One region of the Virgibacillus sp. MG-45 genome, then DNA from elsewhere that is predicted to be linked to it. Evidence: predicted binding sites of a transcription regulator. Region 1 holds the regulator's gene; the other holds the start of a gene.
The links. The regulator Rex, encoded in region 1, represses fermentation and respiration genes when NADH is low (regulators of the CRP and FNR family bind a similar motif). The targets are predictions, from matches to a motif close to TTGTGAAATATTTCACAA.
Positions count from the first base shown of each region.

Region 2: the regulator Rex is predicted to act here: its motif matches at 8,034-8,051, upstream of adhE (bifunctional acetaldehyde-CoA/alcohol dehydrogenase).

Region 1 covers NZ_JAXOFU010000012.1:68,453-78,376, forward strand. Annotated here, with positions in the region: gene dnaN (DNA polymerase III subunit beta) at 1-832, opposite strand, end outside; gene groL (chaperonin GroEL) at 1,234-2,868, opposite strand; gene groES (co-chaperone GroES) at 2,920-3,222, opposite strand; gene SPK86_RS13045 (CPBP family intramembrane glutamic endopeptidase) at 3,552-4,292, shown strand; gene SPK86_RS13050 (YdiK family protein) at 4,297-4,497, shown strand; gene SPK86_RS13055 (redox-sensing transcriptional repressor Rex) at 4,838-5,485, opposite strand; gene moaC (cyclic pyranopterin monophosphate synthase MoaC) at 5,488-5,982, opposite strand; gene SPK86_RS13065 (ABC-F family ATP-binding cassette domain-containing protein) at 6,235-8,157, shown strand; gene tsaD (tRNA (adenosine(37)-N6)-threonylcarbamoyltransferase complex transferase subunit TsaD) at 8,482-9,492, opposite strand; gene rimI (ribosomal protein S18-alanine N-acetyltransferase) at 9,492-9,924, opposite strand, start outside.
Region 2 covers NZ_JAXOFU010000018.1:2,792-12,715, reverse strand. Annotated here, with positions in the region: gene SPK86_RS14865 (acyl-CoA thioesterase) at 1-302, opposite strand, end outside; cobalamin riboswitch at 535-722, opposite strand; gene SPK86_RS14860 (LysM peptidoglycan-binding domain-containing protein) at 921-2,333, opposite strand; gene SPK86_RS14855 (class I SAM-dependent rRNA methyltransferase) at 2,681-3,880, opposite strand; gene SPK86_RS14850 (AAA family ATPase) at 3,877-4,479, opposite strand; gene SPK86_RS14845 (MMPL family transporter) at 4,628-6,835, shown strand; gene SPK86_RS14840 (phosphotransferase) at 6,988-7,917, shown strand; gene adhE (bifunctional acetaldehyde-CoA/alcohol dehydrogenase) at 8,156-9,924, shown strand, end outside.

The DNA of each region.
Region 1 (9,924 bases):
AAACACTAGCTCTGTCAATACCTTCTAACAATTGCTTAGTATCCAATGTAACAATTGTACTTGGTTGTTGAGAAAACAATCCTGAAATACTAGGATAATTTCCCTCAATTAGTCTTGAATAGAAAGAGATGTTTTCTGACTTAAAAACAATATTTGTTTTTGTGGCAAATATATCAATTTCAGTAGTATAACTACCGAATAACTTTAACAGTTCATTTAATGATGAACTGGGAACAATAAAAGATCCAATTAAATCCGATTTAATTTTAAGTCTTTTCAAGGATAATCTATGTGAGTTTGTTGCGATACAAGTAAGAAGTTCTTTTTGGAAAGAAAAACTCACCCCGGTAAGTACAGGGTTTGTTTCATACTTAGAAGCAGCAAAAATGGTTTGCTTAATAATTCCTATCAAATCATTACTATTTATCGTAACTATATTATGTAAATCGATATTCGGAAGAGATGGGTATTCCGTAACATCAATGCCGTTCATTTTGGTAATAATTTCTTTAGATTTTATAGTCGCCAACTGATTTTCATCTACTTTAAAATGAATATCATTTGGTAATTTTTTAATTATCTCATTTAAATACTTAGCAGAAAGTACTATACTGCCTGTTTCAAGAATCTCTAATCTACTTAATCCATCATTCACTATAGAAATTGTTCTTTCTATAACAAAATCTGAATTACTTCCTGTAAGTGTTAAACTATCAGGTTTTGCATCTATTTTCATTCCTGTTAATATGGGTATAGTAGTTTTGGACGACACTGCATTGCGAACCTCTAATACAGCCTTTTTAAAATAGTCATTATTTATTTTGAACTCCATAAAATCCCCCTTCTTTATTTCATCGTCTTAATACAATGTATAACAACAACATTTAACATGTTTATTCTTGTTCAAGTAATCTTCCCCTTTTATAAGAACATTTGTTCACAAACTCTACTTTATTTTAACATAAACATTCATTATTACTTGTAAATTCTGAAAAAAGTAGTCAGTTGATATTTCTTCATCGGAAATGCACCTAAAATTACATATCAATTTGAAGTATTGGTCTTGCCTCAAACATGTTGACAGCTTAGTTACTTTTCCAAGCAAGAAATAAAAAAAGAAGCCTCTCAAAAGTTCAGTGAACTTATGAGAAGCCTCATTTAAATTCCTCAATGTTAGTATTTAACTCTCATCTTACTTACAAACCCACTCATATCAAGGGTTGGAACGGATTATTACATCATGCCGCCCATTCCGCCCATGCCACCCATATCCGGCATGCCAGCGCCACCAGCATTTTCTTCTGGTAGGTCAGCTACAACTGCTTCTGTAGTTAGGAACATTGCCGCTACAGATGCTGCGTTTTGTAGTGCAGAACGTGTAACTTTTGTTGGGTCTACAATTCCAGTATCGATCATGTTTACCCACTCACCAGTAGCTGCGTTGAAACCAACACCTACTTTTTCACGCTTCAAGCGATCAACAACGATAGAACCTTCTAGACCAGCATTGTATGCGATTTGGCGAACTGGCTCTTCAAGTGCACGTAGAACGATGCTTGCACCAGTTGCTTCGTCTCCTTCTAGTGCTAGGTCTGCTACTTTGTTATATACGTTTACAAGCGCAGTACCACCACCAGATACAATACCTTCCTCAACAGCTGCACGAGTTGCGTTTAATGCATCCTCGATGCGTAGCTTACGTTCTTTTAATTCTGTTTCTGTTGCAGCTCCAACCTTGATAACTGCTACACCGCCAGCTAGCTTAGCTAGACGCTCTTGAAGCTTTTCTTTATCGAATTCAGAAGTTGTTTCTTCTGCTTGTGCACGGATTTGTGCAACACGGGAAGAAATTGCTTCTGGATTTCCAGCACCTTCTACAATTGTAGTGTGCTCTTTTGTAACAACAACTTTAGAAGCGCGTCCAAGCTGTTCAATTGTAGCGCTCTTTAGCTCTAGTCCAAGATCTTCTGTAATTACTTCGCCACCAGTTAATGTAGCAATATCTTCTAGCATTGCTTTACGACGATCACCAAATCCTGGCGCTTTTACTGCAACAGCGTTGAATGTTCCGCGAAGCTTGTTAACAACTAATGTTGCTAGTGCTTCCCCTTCTACATCCTCTGCAATAAGAAGTAATGGCTTACCTTGTTGAACTACTTGCTCAAGCACTGGTAGTACTTCTTGAATGTTGCTGATTTTCTTATCGGTAATTAAAATGTATGGATCTTCAAGAATTGCTTCCATCTTATCTTGGTCTGTAACCATGTATGGAGAAGCATATCCACGATCGAATTGCATTCCTTCTACAACTTCTAGCTCTGTAGAGAAGCCTTTTGATTCTTCAATTGTAATAACACCATCATTACCTACGCGTTCCATTGCTTCTGCAATGAGGTTACCTACTTCTTTATCATCAGAAGAAATAGCCGCTACTTGTGCAATAGAATCTTTGCCTTCAATTGGCTTGGAAATTGCTTTTAATTCATTAACAGCAGTTTCTACCGCTTTTTCAATTCCACGACGAATGCCAACTGGATTTGCTCCAGATGTCACGTTTTTCAAGCCTTCTTGAATCAAAGCCTGTGCTAGTACTGTTGCAGTTGTTGTACCGTCACCTGCAACATCGTTTGTTTTTGATGCAACCTCAGATACAAGCTGTGCACCCATATTTTCAAAACGATCTTCTAATTCAATTTCCTTTGCAATTGTAACACCATCATTTGTAATTAATGGGGAACCGAATTTTTTATCAAGAACAACGTTACGTCCTTTTGGTCCCAAGGTTACTTTAACTGCATCAGCCAATTTATCTACCCCGCGTAGCATTGCACGACGAGCGTCTTCACTAAATTTAATTTCTTTAGCCATGTTAAAATGCCCTCCTTAAAATCAAACCGAATATTTTTTATGTTGAATGGATTAGCCAACAATCGCTAAAACGTCATTTTCACGCAGAATTAAGTATTCTTTGCCTTGGTATTTCACTTCTGTTCCAGCAAATTTGGAGAAAATAATATGATCTCCTTCTTTTACTTCAAGTGCTACTTTTTCGCCACTTTCCAACACGCGTCCAGCACCAACTGCAACAACCTTACCTTCTTGTGGTTTTTCTTTTGCAGAATCCGGCAATACGATACCGCTTGCTGTTTTTTCTTCTTGCTCAACGAGTTCGATCACAACACGATCTCCTAGTGGTTTAATCATGTAGACAACCTCCTTAATTCTTTTTAAGTTATTTTTTATTCATTAGCACTCACCTACATAGAGTGCTAACACCAATTATTATAATAAATAATTCCGAAAAAAATTGCAAGCGTTGACGATTACATTTTTCGCTTTTTTTAATAAATCGAATCAGTCTTCCTATTATAACAGGGATCGAAATTATGTTAAAATACGTAAGAGTAACATTTGATGCGTTGCTAAATCGTTTGCAACCATGCTACCCATTGCTGCTTTGATGTCAGCTGCGATTTATGTAATGTACTTACATGAACCATACAGTCATAACATAGATATACTTAAAATGCATTTAAAGGAGACGTTCTATTTTGACGAAACGATATTGGTGGGTTATTATCACCTACATTCTTATGCAACTATCTGCACCAATTATTTTGTTCCTGGTTAGTCTTGTTCAACCAGATCTTATTCAAACAGCTCTGACAGAAGAACAGCTTGCAACCCTGTTAACCTATTGGACAATCGGAAGCTTTGTGCTTACGTTAGTAATTGTCTTGTTCTTAATGCGTCCAGATATGCGGATGACACAAACAAGGGACCGCGCTCCACTTGGAAACCTTATCCTTTGGTCTGTCTTAGGACTCTTTATGGCATATTTTGCGCAAGGAATCGCCGCCATGCTCGAGATGCAAATTTTCGGGATAAATCCTGGCTCTGAAAATACACAAATGATTATGGACATTGCGCGTGCCATTCCTATATTTATGATTGTACCAGCTATAATAGCACCAATTTTAGAAGAGATTATTTTCCGAAAAATTATTTTTGGTACGATCTATAAGCGAACGAACTTTGTCATTGCTGCGCTAATGTCTGCGTTTATTTTTGGGATTATCCATGGCGAGCCTGAGCATCTATTAATTTATGCTTCCATGGGCTTTGTATTCGCTTTTCTATATGTCAAAACAAAACGAATTCTTGTTCCAATCTTCGTCCACATGGCATTAAACACGATCACCGTGTTAGTTCAATATTCATTTACACCTGAGGACATCGAAAAGATGCAGGAGCAATTAAATCAGCTACAAATGATTTTTATTGGAGGCTAAAATCATGCGGATATCACCGAAAACATCTGCGATTATCTATTTATTAATGGCCATTTTTTTCATCTATGTCGCTATAATAAGCGCTGAGGAAACAATATGGAACTTCACAACGATGCTATTTGCCATCTTTGCCACACTTGATTTAGGCATGGCAATCCGATTATTGAAACTTCATTTCCAATTAAAGCATCAAAAAAAGGAGTAGCGACACGCTACTCCTTTTTCTATTATCGCAAACCGATTAAAGAACGAATTAATTTTTTCCAATTAAGCCGAGCGTAATACGGCAACCCTTTAAACTAGATTAAAGAATCTAGCTAGCTGTTGAAATGGGTGAGACTCCTTCGGGAACAGCAACAGGGGAACGCAGACTAAAATCGCTACGTCCTGTAGCAACGTCTGCGCTAGTACGTCCTGTACGTCGAAAAATCCACTCGGAAAAGCGTATTATTTTTCCGAGTTAGTTGAGGCCGCGCCCGAGGAAAGCGAACCCATTTTCAAACTGCGTTGATTCAGATCCTAATTTTTTTCTCAACATGCTTCTATTATTCCTTCTCGTCTGCTAGCTTTAAAGGATAGTGCTTTAAGAAATAAACCAATGCTTGTAATTCCACTGCCAAATCAATATGATGTACCCGAATATTATCTGGTACTGTAATTCGAGCAGGGGTAAAGTTCAAGATTCCTTTAATACCCAAAGCTATTAAACGCTCTGTTACGCCGTCCGCCTCAGCAGCTGGAATCGTTAAAATGGCAACCCGTACTCCTGTGAGTCGCTGCTCCATTTCATCAATATGATAAATTGGAACACCGCCAATATCCTGTCCAATTTTTTCATTATCCGCATCAAAGGCCATCACAATTTTTGTATTATTGTTTTTCAGGAAATTATAATGTAAGAAAGCGGTTCCTAAATTACCCACCCCGATTAGTGCAACCTCGGTAAGTTCATCTTGATCCAAGGTTTTACGAAAAAATCCAAGCAAATACTCTACATTATAGCCATAGCCTTTTTTACCTAAGGCACCAAAGTAAGAAAAGTCCCTTCGTATCGTCGCTGAATCAACTTTTACCGCTTCACTTAATTCTTTTGAGGATACGCGTGTTTTCCCCTGATGCTGTAAATTGTTCAAAAATCGATAATATAATGGTAAACGTTTCGCTGTAGCTTGTGGGATTTTACTTTGATCCATAATTATTCCTCCTTGGCCGATCGCTTATAGTCACCGGATTTTCCACCTTTTTTCTCCATTAGATAGGTTTCTCCAATCACCATTCCTTTATCGATCGCCTTACACATGTCATATATTGTAAGCGCAGTGGCAGAAGCTGCCGTTAATGCTTCCATTTCCACGCCGGTACTGCCCTTTGTTTTCACAAAAGCTTCAATGACGAGCTCGTAGTTGTTGTCTAACGTATTCCATTGAAAAGAAATGTCAATCCCTTTTAATTGTAATGGATGACACATCGGAATCCAGTCCGATGTTTTTTTTGCAGCCATAATGCCCGCAACTTGCGCTACAGCTAAAACATCCCCTTTTTGAACCGTTTTCGCAGTAATTCGCTCGTATATTTCTCTTGAGACGTGGACACTAGTTCTTGCCAGCGCAACCCGCTCGGTTTCCTGCTTATGACTAATATCGACCATCCGTGCTCTACCTTGGGCATTAAAATGGGTGAAATCTGACATATACTCAACTCCTCTAAAAGAGATAGAAAGCGTTCCAAATTCATCCCCACGTATTATAACAAAAATAAGTAAAACAATATACTTTCTCCACCTTGGAAGCAGCGATAATCTCATTATTTATATTTATTTCAGTAATCGAATGATCCTGCCTCTATTCTAGCAGAAAACCCTATAAAAGTCGTGATTTATTTCACAATAGTATTGCCTGTCCGTTTCAATATGCGATACACTGATAATATTGAGGTGAGACGTATGATAATTATGCAATTAAACGGGATTGGTAAATCCTATGGCGCAGAAGAAATCATTCATAATATAAAGCTTGAAATAAAGGATCAGGACCGTATTGCCATTGTCGGCCGAAATGGTGCAGGGAAATCAACCTTACTCAAAATTATGGCTGGTGAAGAAACCTATGATGAAGGAGAATTGTTTAAACCGAAGGAGCTTACCATTGGTTACTTGTCCCAGCATACTGGTTTAGAGTCCAATCAATCCATTTGGGATGAAATGCAGGCTGTATTTGCATCGTTAATCGCGCAAGAAAAGGAGTTACGCTTATTAGAACAAAAGATGGCAGACGCTTCTTCACACACACCTGAAGCGTACGAGAAAATTCTCCAGGAATATGACCGGTTACAGCATGCCTTTTCAGAAAACGGTGGATATAGCTATGAAGCCGACATCAAAGCCGTTCTAACAGGGCTTCATTTTCAAAACTATGATTATGAAACACCAATTAGCGAGCTTAGTGGCGGTCAGAAAACAAGATTAGCCTTAGGTAAATTACTGTTACTAAAGCCTGCGCTGCTTATTTTAGACGAGCCAACGAACCACTTAGACATTGATACATTAGCTTGGCTAGAAAGCTATCTCTCTGCTTATCCTGGCGCAGTAGTGATTGTCTCTCACGATCGCTATTTCTTAGATAAGACTGTGTCTATCGTTTATGAAATATCACGCCATCGCATGAAGCGTTATAAAGGGAGCTACACGAAATATTTAGAGCAAAAAGCACTCGATTATGAACAGGATCTAAAGGAATTTGAAAAGCAGCAAACGGAAATTAAAAAGATGGAAGATTTTATCCAACGCAATATCGTTCGTGCATCAACTACAAAACGTGCACAAAGCAGAAGAAAGCAATTAGAGAAAATGGACGTAATGGACCGACCATTAGGAGATGAATCTTCTGCTTCCATCTCTTTTCAAGTAAACAAACGAAGCGGAAACGATGTTGTTCAAATAAAGCAACTCGCTTTTCAATATGAAGAGGATGCCGCACCTCTTTTTCAAGGTGTTGACTTACAGCTACAACGTGGTGACCGAGTAGCCATTGTTGGTCCGAATGGTGTTGGCAAAACAACGCTTCTAAAAACCATACTTGGTAAGCTAAAGCCTATTCAAGGAACGATTCAACTTGGAACAAATGTGGAAATCGGCTTTTATGATCAGGAGCAAGCGAATCTCAACTCCAACAAAACCGTTTTACAGGAGCTTTGGGACGAGCATCCAACAATTAATGAAAAGGATATTCGCACCGTTTTAGGCAATTTCTTGTTTTCAGGAGATGATGTATTAAAGCCTGTTTATGCATTAAGTGGTGGAGAAAAGGCAAGACTTGCACTTGCAAAGCTGCGTATGAAAAAAGCAAATCTACTTATTTTAGATGAGCCGACCAACCATTTAGATTTAGATAGCAAGGAAGTATTAGAGGCAGCGCTAATTGACTTTCCGGGGACAATTATATTTGTTTCCCATGACCGCTATTTTATTAATACGATTGCTGATCAAATCGTTGAAATGGAGAAGGATGGCGTCACCCTTTATTTAGGGAACTATGATTACTATATCGAAAAAAAGCAGGAAGAATTAGAGTATGCACAATTAGAAAATGTGGAAACAAAGGAAACAGAAGTAGATACGAATAAGCGGACCTTTCAAGAGGAAAAAAAGCTACAAAGTGAACGTAGGAAAATAGAGCGGCAAATTGCCAAGCTCGAACAATCGATCGAGGAATTGGAACAAAAGCTACTTCTTTTAGAGGAGCAAATGGCTGACCCTGCTGTTTATCAGGACCATGAAAAAGCATTAGAACTGACGAAGGAAGCAAATGGTGTGAAACAGGAAATTGAACAACAAATGGAAGAATGGACTGCACTGCAAGAAGCGTAAAATAGGAAAATTTTCTTTTACTAATTAAAAATCCGAACTGATTCATCGCTACATGCGGAATCATCGTTCGGATTTTTTTGATCAATTATTTAAAGAAGGCTCCTTGGAATGAAATCTCACCCTTCTACGTTATTAATCAATATTATAAGTTATTCAGATAATCCACAGGTCTATCCACTGAAAAAAGGCTTTACATCAAGATATTAACAAAGTTATACACATTATCCACAGAAAATAATTGATTTATCCACTATTCTCTCCACAAAGTCAATGCTATTTCTATCCCGTTTTACCTTATTTACCCACACGGTTGTGGATAACTGTTTATCTTAATGGTAAAGACGGATTCGCATTTAAATCTAATCCTGCGCGTTTTCCTTGTTCAAAAGAAATCGTTCCTGCAGCTGCAATCATTGCCGCATTATCTGTACAAAGCTGTAATGGTGGAATAACTAATGGGATATCGGTTTCTGAAAATCTGTTAACTAATGCATTTCTTAATCCTTTATTAGCAGCGACACCTCCAGCAACGATAACCTGGTTCACTTGATATTTTTTGGCTGCCTGAAAGGTCTTTGTTGTCAGCACATCAATAACGCTTGCTTGAAAGCTTGCTGCAATATCTTCGTTCTTTAATGCTTCATCACGCTGCTTTGCATTGTGAATAAAGTTAATAACTGCTGACTTTAAGCCACTAAAACTAAAATCAAAGCTTCCCTCTTCTAACCAGGCCCGTGGGAAATCAATCGTTGCTTCACCTTGGGCAGCAAGGCGGTCTATTTGTGGACCACCGGGATATGGCAAGCCAAGCATTCTTGCTACTTTATCATATGCTTCCCCAGCTGCATCATCACGTGTTTCACCGATCACTTCATACTGACCATGCGCTTTCATAACGACAAGCTCGGTATGGCCACCTGAAACGATTAATGCGAGCAATGGAAATTGAAAATCAGCAACAAAACGATTGGCATAAATATGTCCTGCTATATGATGCACACCAATTAAAGGCTTTTGTTTGGCAAATGCTATTGCTTTCGCAGCATTCACACCGATCAACAATGCCCCAACTAACCCTGGCCCTTCTGTTACTGCAATGGCATCAATGTCATCCCAGCTTAGCTTGGATTGTTCTATCGCTTCTTCTAGAACGAGCGTAATTTGTTCTACATGGTGACGAGAAGCAATCTCTGGAACAACACCACCAAATCGTTTATGACTTTCAATTTGCGAAGCGACCACATTTGTAATAATTTCGCTTCCATTTTTAACGATTGCTACTGCTGTTTCATCACAGCTCGTTTCGATTCCTAAAATATACGTATCCTTTTTCATTATAAATTCACCCACATTACTACCGCATCCTCTTGATTATCGGAATAATAATTTTTACGTATGCCACCTGGTACAAGTCCAAATTTTTGATACATACGTTGTGCCACAATATTCGAAAGCCGGACTTCCAAAGAAAGCCTGGTGGCTCCTAACTGCATTGCTTGCTGAACAGTAAATTGAAATAACTTCTCTCCATACTTATTGCCACGATAAGCTGGTGAAATGGCGATATTCGTTATTTGTGCATCTTCAAATACGGACCATAAACCAGCATAACCAATAATTACATCGTCAATGATTGCCACAAAATAATGCGCGTGATCGTTTTTTACGATTTCTTGATAAAATATCTCTGGTGGCCATGGACTAGTAAACGAAGCTTCCTCTACTACTGCTACCTGGTCAATATCTGCTATTTCCATTTTTCGAATC
Region 2 (9,924 bases), on a different contig from region 1:
TGCTTAATTAAATCCTGTGCAACTACTTTTACATAGACCTCCATAGAACTTGTTCCTGTATAGGTTACATAGGCTTCCAAGGTTAATGAATCTCCTGCCTTAGCGGATGAGAGAAAATCAACCGAATCAATAGAAGCTGTAACAACCGCACTCTTTGCGTGCTTCATTGCTGTTAATGCTGCAATTTCATCGATATATGCTAGCACCTTCCCACCAAAAATAGTATCCAAATGATTTGTATCTGGCGGCAAAACTAATCGCGTTTGCACTGTTTTTGTTTCACTTATTGTTTTCTTCTGCACTCCGTTTCCTCCCTATAGTGAAGCTTCAACCCGCGGTGATTCTTCTATCCCACACTAATTGTTCGTTGAGCACAACATGCAACGTGCAACTTGACCCTCACTTAAGTAGCAGGCTCATGGGGAATAAAAAAAGAACCTTTCTAAGATGATATAGAAGGTTTTCGGCCTAGTCGAAATACACATGTATCCTAACATGCATCATTTCGTCACACCCTCCTATCTCCCGTAGGAAAAAATGTCCTTCCGCATGGCAGGTTTCCTGGCTCTGCTTCAACGAATCGCTTACCTTCCCAATTTCTAATGAAATCAGTGGTGTATACAAGTCGATTCTTCACATTACAGTGGCGGGACCGCGCTGGACTCACACCAGCTTCCCTTTTCAACCTTGCAAGCAAGGTCACCATGTGGCGATTATTTAATTTTTGTTCCATTATTTATTGTAACATAAGGGATCTTATTCTACATAAATTGTTACTTTTCTATACTATTTCTGCCCGCTTCATATGCTTTTCCTTCTTTAAGGAACTTCGACAAAAATACACGCAACTCCTTTTTCCTAACATTAGATGTAGCAAAAAAACACCTTTGATTCAAGGCCAAAGATGTTTTGAATGCGTGTTATATTTTTTTAATCGTAAAGTGGTCACGAAGCACGGCCCAATTTTGTGGAAAGTCATTGCCTAGCACCCAATAACTAACACCTCGCAAGCCATAATCCTGCACCAACTTATATTTCGCAGCCATGCTTCTTGCATCCTCAAACCATACTTCATGCTGTTGTCCATTTTCATCTGTATAGCGGAAAAACGGAGATTGTGCCACCATATCATATTGAATCGCTGCTCCATATTTTAGAGCAAGCTGTACTGCCTGCTGTGGACTAACTGAAGTGGCAAAGGTTCCTTGTACCCATGGGATTTTCCAATCACGGCCATACAGTGGCATACCTACAACTACTTTATCTCGCGGAATTACTGTTACTGCATAATCAAGAATATCCTTTACCTTATTAAGTGGTGCAATGGCTCGCGGTTCTCCTCCTGCCCACCCCCACTCATAGGTCATTAAAATGATAAAATCTACTATTTGTCCTTGTGCTTTATAGTCATGTGCTTCATACAATAAGCCTTGTTGCTCTCCGCGCTCCTTTGGGGCTAATGCTGTTGAAACTGTAAATCCTTCTGGATGCAACCGAGAAACGGTCTTTCGTAAAAAAGCATTGTAGTTTTCTCGATCCTCTGGGTATACATATTCAAAGTCGATATTCAAGCCACGATAGCCTTTCCCTTTCATCGTTGAAACGATATTTGTAAGGAGTTTATCTTGAACATCTGCGTTACGAAGAACTGCAGCTGCTAAATCCGAATCGAATTTTCGATTTTTGAAATTAGTAATCACTAAAAGCGGCGATACCTTTGTAGTTCGTGCTGCATCTAAAATCGTTGTATCCTGAAGTACACTAATTGTTCCATCTTCCTTTACCCGGTGCATAAATGGAGATAAATACGTGAAATTTCTTCCTAATACGAGCACTTCCTCTGCCCCTTGCTCATTAATCTCAGTTGTGTATGCGTTGACCTCCTTCGTCGGCTTTTTTGGCAAAGGAATTCGCAGCATTTGCCCTTGATTAATAAGTGATGGATTAGCTATTCCATTTACGGCAGCGAGCTCATTAACCGTAATCCCATACCGTTTGGCAATTTGCCACAATGACTCCCCTGGCTGAACTTGATGAGTGGTATAAGGCAATTGCAAAACTTCCCCAATATAAATTAAAGATGGATTTGTAATATTATTTACGCTAGCAAGGGATTCAACTGGTATGTTTAACCGTCTTGAAATCTCCTCCAAGCTATCGCCAGCCTGCACAACATATTCCCGCCCTCGCTCTGGAATAACTAATGCTTGCCCAACAACAAGTGCACTTGGATCCTTGATTTCATTTGCTAATACAATCTCGTTTAAATCCGCATTATATTGCTGGGCAATTCGCCAAAGTATATCGCCACGCTTCACTACATGTATTTTCATATCCTTCCCTCCCAATCTTACATATCTACCTATCATGTTATTCATTGTGAATTTGTCCCGGTACCATGTAGCAAATAAAAGCCCACTAGATTGGAAAAAGACGTGGCCTAGGAGGGTAGGGCTGTTCAGCATTAAACGTATCATAATGTAAGTTAATACATGATATAGTGCAGAGATTAATAAACGCTTGAAAAAAAATCAGGAAGTAAATTCACCGCTCTAAGGCAATTAGATTTCTCTTTTTCACAATCCTTGTTCCATCTATCAGGATCATACCTACAACCACAAAAAACTACCCACTTTATTAAATGGGTAGTTTTGAATAATATTTCTTTATCTATGCCTAGTCATGATGTTCTCTGAAGGATGACAACCTTTAAATAGTTTCCTTCTGGATAAGCTGAGATCGTTTGGAAGTCAGCAGGAAGGGAAAATTCCTCCAAAATCTTATAAGAAGCATTCATCTCGCGAAACGCCTTCTCGATAAACCCTTTGAATTTATTCATTCCAAAAGAGGCATTGTTTGTGGATGCAACAATGAAGCCATCCTCCTCTAAGATAGCAACTGCTTCTTTCAATAGCATCGGATAATCCTTTGCAGTTGAAAATGTTCGTTTTTTCGATCGGGCAAAGCTTGGCGGATCTAGGATTATCATATCGAAGGTGAAGCCTTTCCGTTTGGCATATTTAAAGTAATCAAATACGTCCATGACAACAATATCCTGCACTGCAACATCAATTCCGTTAACTTCAAATTGTTCAACGGTTTTCGGCTTGCTTCGCTTTGCTAAATCAACACTAGTCGTTTTTCGAGCCCCACCAAGTGCAGCCGCTACCGAAAAAGCTCCTGTATATGAAAATGTATTTAGCACATGCTTTCCGTTTGCATACTTTTCTCGAATCGCTTGGCGAACCTCACGTTGATCTAAAAATATGCCAACCATGGCACCATCATTTAAATACACCGCATAGTGCATGCCGTTTTCCTTCACGATGATTGGGAAGGTAGGACGTGTTCCTTTTACGAAATCATCATCTTCAATATATTGTCCTTTATGATCAAACCTCTTTTTCTCATAAATTGCTTGATAATCGACAACCTGTTCGAATGCCTCTAGTACTTCTTCCTTATATGAATAAATTCCAAGGCTATACCATTGCATTAAATAACAGCCATCAAAATAATCAATCGTGAGACCACCGATACCATCGCCTTCTCCATTAAAAACGCGAAAAGCAGTCGTATTCGGATCTGTGAAAAATGACTTTCGCTTGGACAAGGCCTTTTCTAGCTTTTGCTTAAAAAAAGACACATCAATGTCCACCTGTTGATCGATTGTTAATGCCCAACCTATACCTTTGTTTTGAATCCCATAGTATCCCTTCGCAATCCACTTTCCATGTGCCGATTTCAAATGAAGGATCGCTCCCTCTTTGCCTTCTAGCTCATTCTCAACAATTGCGTCCTTATGTATTAATGGATATCCTTTTTGAAAGGATTTTTCATATTTATTTTTTACGGTTACTTCGATAATCGCTCTATTCATTTTATCCAAACCAATCTCTCTTTCATTTGTATGCTGATATAGTCCCACTTTTTTCTCCATATTGTACGTTTATCTGGCAATAACGAAAGCTCACATCGGGAAGCAATCGTTTCTACTAAATCATCAACGGTTTTCCCATCGGTTAAAAGATGGATGCCAAACTGCGTGTCTTGTAAGCTTTGCAGTCTCCCCTGCATTTGTCGATAACTCCAGCTCCGACTGCCTTCCAGCCGTTTTCGTAATCGTTTCGCTATTGTTTGCGGAGATGCCATTAATGCAAAGTGGTGAACGTTTCTTCCATCACGTCTTAGTTTTCCTATGATCTCATTAAAATATGATGGGTTTGTCAATGTCATTGGGACGATAATGGGACCATTATACGTCTCTGATATATGGTGCAACAGCTTGTAATTCGCCTCACGCCAGAGCGAATAATCTTGAAAGTCAGCTTCTGCCATAACTCTCGGTATATTCGCCATGAAAACAGCACCGAAATGCTCTGGATCATAAACAATTGCCTGGTCCAAGCGCCTCTTTAATTCAAATGCAAGCGTCGTTTTGCCAACGCCAAAGGTGCCATTCAACCATATAATCATCATGAAAACCCCTTTATTCTTTCCTTCTAGCTTACCACAAAAAGCTAGCCTAAAAGCGCCTCATACAAACTTTTTTGAAACATCCTATTCATCTTCTGTTCATATTCAACACTTAAAATAAGAGCATTGAATAAGAAGGAGATGAATTACGATGCTTACATTTATTCGTAACATTGTCGCATATACGAGTAGCAGAAAAGGAGCAAAGGTAACACTTATTGCCTGGATAATGGCTGTCCTTTTATTTACGGTTTTAGCCCCGTCTGCAAAAGATTATGAATCAAACAGTACGGAAGGAAGTATAGCAGGAAACACCCCATCAGAAATCGCACAACAATTGGAAAAAGAACAGTTTCCATCCAAGGATGGACTAACTGCCTTGCTCGTATTTCACAAAAAAGAGACATTTTCAGAAACAGATAAGGAAAAATTTAATCAGCTTAGTCAATGGTTTGCCTCTGAAAACAAGCCAGAAAATGTTGCAAAGGCACTCCCATATCACAAATTCCCTGAGCATGTGCAAGCGCAATTATTTTCAGAAGACAAAACAACGCTTCTTTTCAATGTAACGTTAAAGGAAGGAATCTCAACCGATGAAACCCATGACACCTTAACACGAATATCAGATCAGGTTACTGGACTAGGGCTGGATCACATGCAATTTGAGATTACTGGACCAGCTGGTATTTCTGCGGATACGATTACATTATTTAAAAACGGTGACTTTGTTTTAATGGCAGCAACAGTAGTATTAATATTTATCCTATTAATATTGATTTATCGCTCACCACTTCTAGCGATTACTCCGCTTATCATCGCTGGATTAGTATATGGTGTTGTTGATCGAATACTAGGAATGGCAGGAAAATTTGAGTGGTTTGCAGTGGACAGCTCTGCTGTTTCTATTATGCTTGTACTACTTTTTGCCGTATTAACCGATTATAGCTTATTTGTCTTTTCAAGATATCGAGAAAAGCTCTCGCAAATAGAGTCGAAGTATGATTCGATGTCTCAAGCAATGTATCATGTTGCGGAACCTATCTTCTTTAGTGGGGGAACAATCTTCCTAGCAATGCTTACTTTGTTTGCTACAATATTTGAACCGTATCATGCTTTTGCGCCAGTATTTTCTATCGCTGTAGTTATCATTTTGATCGCTGGAATAACGCTCATTCCGAGTATTTTTGCTTTAATGGGACGAAAAGCCTTTTGGCCATTTATTCCAAAGGTTAATAACGAACAAGAAAAAGAGCATAAGTTTTGGGGAATGATCGGACAATTCGTTAAAAAACATCCAGCATTTCTCGCGGGCTCTCTTTTAATTGTTCTCTTAATTGGAGCTTTTCAAGTCCCAACAATGAACTATTCTTTTAATATATTAAAGTCATTCCCAGATGACATGTCTTCCCGTCAAGGGTTTGAATTACTAGAAAACCATTATCCTGCGGGAGAATTAGCACCTGTTACAATTATTTTAAAAACAGAGGATAGCATTGATGCCGATTCGACATTTTTGCAACGTGTTTCTAAGCTAGTTGAAAAACTAGCAGCAGAAAATAATGTAAGTAAGGTTTCTCCCGATTTAGAACCAGCGATTATTCAAGGAGAAAAAGCATTGCCGAACAACTTTTTATCCGAAGATGGGAATGCTGTAAAGCTAGAGCTAACCTTAGAAAGCAATCCATATGAGCCGAAGGCGTTGCAAACACTGGAACAACTTCGGGATAAAGAAGAAGCATTATTAGAAGCAAGCGGATTATCTAATCACTTTGAATTACATTATAGTGGTCAAACAGCTACACAGCTTGATGTCCGAGATATGAATACACGTGATACCATTGTTCTCTTTTCGATGGTCATCGCTTTTATCACCATTGTATTAGGCTTCCAAACCCGCTCCTTCTTGTATCCGATTCTCATGGTTGGCAGTATTCTATTATCCTATGTTGCAACACTAGGATTTAGCTGGTGGATGTTCGAACATTGGTTAGGCTATACGTCGATTAGTTATCGCTTGCCGGTGTATACCTTTGTCTTTATGATCGCCTTGGGGATTGATTACAATATAATGCTCGTATCTAGAATTAAAGAAAAAGCAAATGAACTCCCTTGGAATGAAGCAGTAGCTGAAGGGATTCGCTTAACGGGAGGAGTCATCTCCTCAGCAGGACTAATATTAGCAGCTACCTTTGCCGTCTTAATGACACAGCCGTTACAGGAGTTATTCCTATTTGGCTTTACCATGGCATTTGGTATTCTACTTGATACGTTCATTATTCGTGGAATGTTCTTCCCGTCGATTTTGCTATTAACAAAGCCAAAATCAAAGCAAAAGAATAGCATAAAGCACAGCAAATAAACGCTTTTAAGGGCAGTTCCTCATCTTTTAATAGATGTGGACTGCTCTTTTCTATACATTTATACGGTTTCACCTTGTTGGTCGTTGTGATTACTGCTACTATCTTCTTAATACTAGTTTCTTATGGTTGTATAAACGGAGGAGGCTTTGTTATGAGTGAAATCGCACGTATAAGACAATTTGGCTTCGAGCTCGACGAGGAACCGAAAAGTATTTATCCATTCTCACCTGTTTACCGAATAAATCAATATATTGTGAAGCGAACACAAGCACCATTATCGCGTGCAACACGATTAATGAACTTCACAACTTTTCTCCATAAGCATGGGATTGATATTGTTATTCCAGTTTCGCTTCCTACTGCTAATCCACAGCAGGTAGACGAGAAAGAAGTATATGTTGTTTATCCATTTATATCTGGAGAAACGTATCGTGGTACCATACATCAAATAAGAGATGCCGGTAGCTTGCTTGGAAAAATCCATGCACTGTCACCGAAAGAAAACACCTATCTGTTAGATACATATGATGTTTTTGATTTTACCCTGGAAGAAGTAGAGGAAAGCATACAAAAAATTAGCCAGCATGTGGAAAAGAAGGGGCTCCCTTTTGACCTAGCGTTTTTACATAAGGTTTTGCTTGAAGCAGTTACACAGCAAGAACAATTAAAGACGTGCACGCTGCTATCCGTTGCATCTCCATATGATTATAAGGCGAATAATCTCATCTACACACCGAAGCCTTATGTCATTGACCCCGATAATGCAACATGGATTCCGCGCATATTTGATCTTGCGCTTTCTTTACTCCTTTTTCACAATGAATTATCCACAGCTCCTGACAGGGTTTTTACACCGAACGAATGGAACGTATTTCTAAATGGGTATCAGCAGTCGGTTCAACTAACGGAACGAGAAGTAGAGCAATGGTCAATCGCCTTAAAGCATATTTTTCTGGATGAAGTGATGTGGTTAATGGCAGCATATGAGGAAGATTGGGAAAATCATGCCCAGCAAAAGCTATTTCAAAGCTTACTCCACCTTTTGCAAAACATGGAAGCTTATTCACTTAAAAAAGCATAATTTTAACGATGTATTTGACCACTACGAATTTTAGTTGTTCACATTTTATCCACAATCCTATACTATCAACAATGGAAGCGTTTCTTTAATCCTTTCAAACGCTTCCAAATAAAAGATTGCTCAATATTTCACATAAAATTAATGGAAATAACAAATAAACCTTTATATAATATAGATGTAAGTTATAGAACGTTTTTATTTATGCTCACCATTTCACAATATTAAAGGAGGAATTTCCATGACTCAAGTAGAAAAAGCAAAAGTGGCAGATGATGCTTCCAAAATGATTGATAAGTTGGCAGCAAACGCTGTACATGCATTAGAAGAGTTAAAGCAATTAGATCAAGAGACAATCGATCGAATTGTAAAGGAAATGGCATTAGCTGGATTAGATCAACATATGCACCTGGCAAAAATGGCTATTGAGGAAACTGGGCGAGGCGTATTCGAAGACAAAGTCATCAAGAATATATTTGCAACGGAATATATTTATCACAATATAAAATACAACAAAACGGTTGGTATTATTCATGAAAATGAACAAGAAGGGATTGTCGAGCTAGCAGAGCCTGTAGGAATAATCTGCGGCATCACACCTGTAACAAACCCTACATCAACAACAATGTTTAAAGCACTTATTTCAATAAAGACAAGGAATCCGATTATATTTGCTTTTCACCCATCTGCACAAAAATGTAGCAGCAGAGCCGCAGAAGTACTTTATAATGCAGCAATTAAAGCAGGCGCTCCAGAAGATTGTATTCAATGGATCGAATATCCTTCAGTACAGGCAACAAAGGCTTTAATGCATCACAAAAACATCTCATTGATTCTCGCAACTGGTGGTGCAGGTATGGTGAAATCCGCATACAGTTCAGGAAAGCCTGCACTTGGTGTTGGACCAGGAAACGTTCCTTGCTATATCGAAAAAACCGCAAAAATTAAACGCGCAGTAAATGACCTTATCTTATCTAAAACATTTGATAATGGAATGATATGTGCTTCAGAGCAAGCTGTTATCATCGATAAGGAGATTTATCCTGCTGTTAAACGTGACTTAGAAGCAAACAATTGTTATTTCTTAAACGACGAGGAAAAAGCCAAAGTCGAAAAACTCGTAATCAACCCTACTACATGTGCGGTTAATGCTGATATCGTCGGAAAGCCTGCATATGAAATTGCAAAATTAGCAGGAGTGAAAGTAGCGAAGAATACAAAAATCCTCATTGCTGAGCTAACAGGAGTTGGTCCTGAATTTCCATTATCACGGGAAAAGCTTAGCCCAGTATTAGCCTGCTATCGAGTAGAAAGTACTGACGAAGGATTTAGAAGAGCAGAAGAAATGCTTCACTTTGGTGGATTAGGACATTCTGCTGTCATTCATTCTACAGATCAAAAGGTCATCGAAGCGTATTCGCTCCGAATGAAGGCCGGACGAATCATTGTTAACTCACCGTCCTCACAAGGTGCAATCGGGGATATTTACAATGCCCATATGCCTTCCCTAACATTAGGCTGCGGGACATTTGGCGGAAATTCTGTATCATCAAACGTCAGCACTGTACACTTGATGAACATTAAAAAAATGGCACGGAGGAATAATAATATGCAATGGTTTAAATTACCTCCAAAAATATACTTTGAAAAAAACTCGATTCAATATTTAGAAAAGATGCCGAATATCACGAAAGCATTTATTGTTACAGATCCAATGATGATTGAGCTCGGCTATGTCGACAAAGCACTCTATTATTTACGAAAACGTTCGGACTATGTCCATTGTGAAATATTCTCTGATGTTGAACAAGATCCCTCTATTGAAACCATTCAAAAAGGAACTGCTCAAATGCAGCAGTTTAAACCAGATGTAATTATTGCACTTGGTGGAGGATCGCCAATGGATGCCGCTAAAGCAATGTGGTTATTTTACGAATATCCAGATGTAGAATTTAATGATTTAAAACAGAAATTTATGGATATAAGAAAAAGAATCGTCAAGTATCCAAA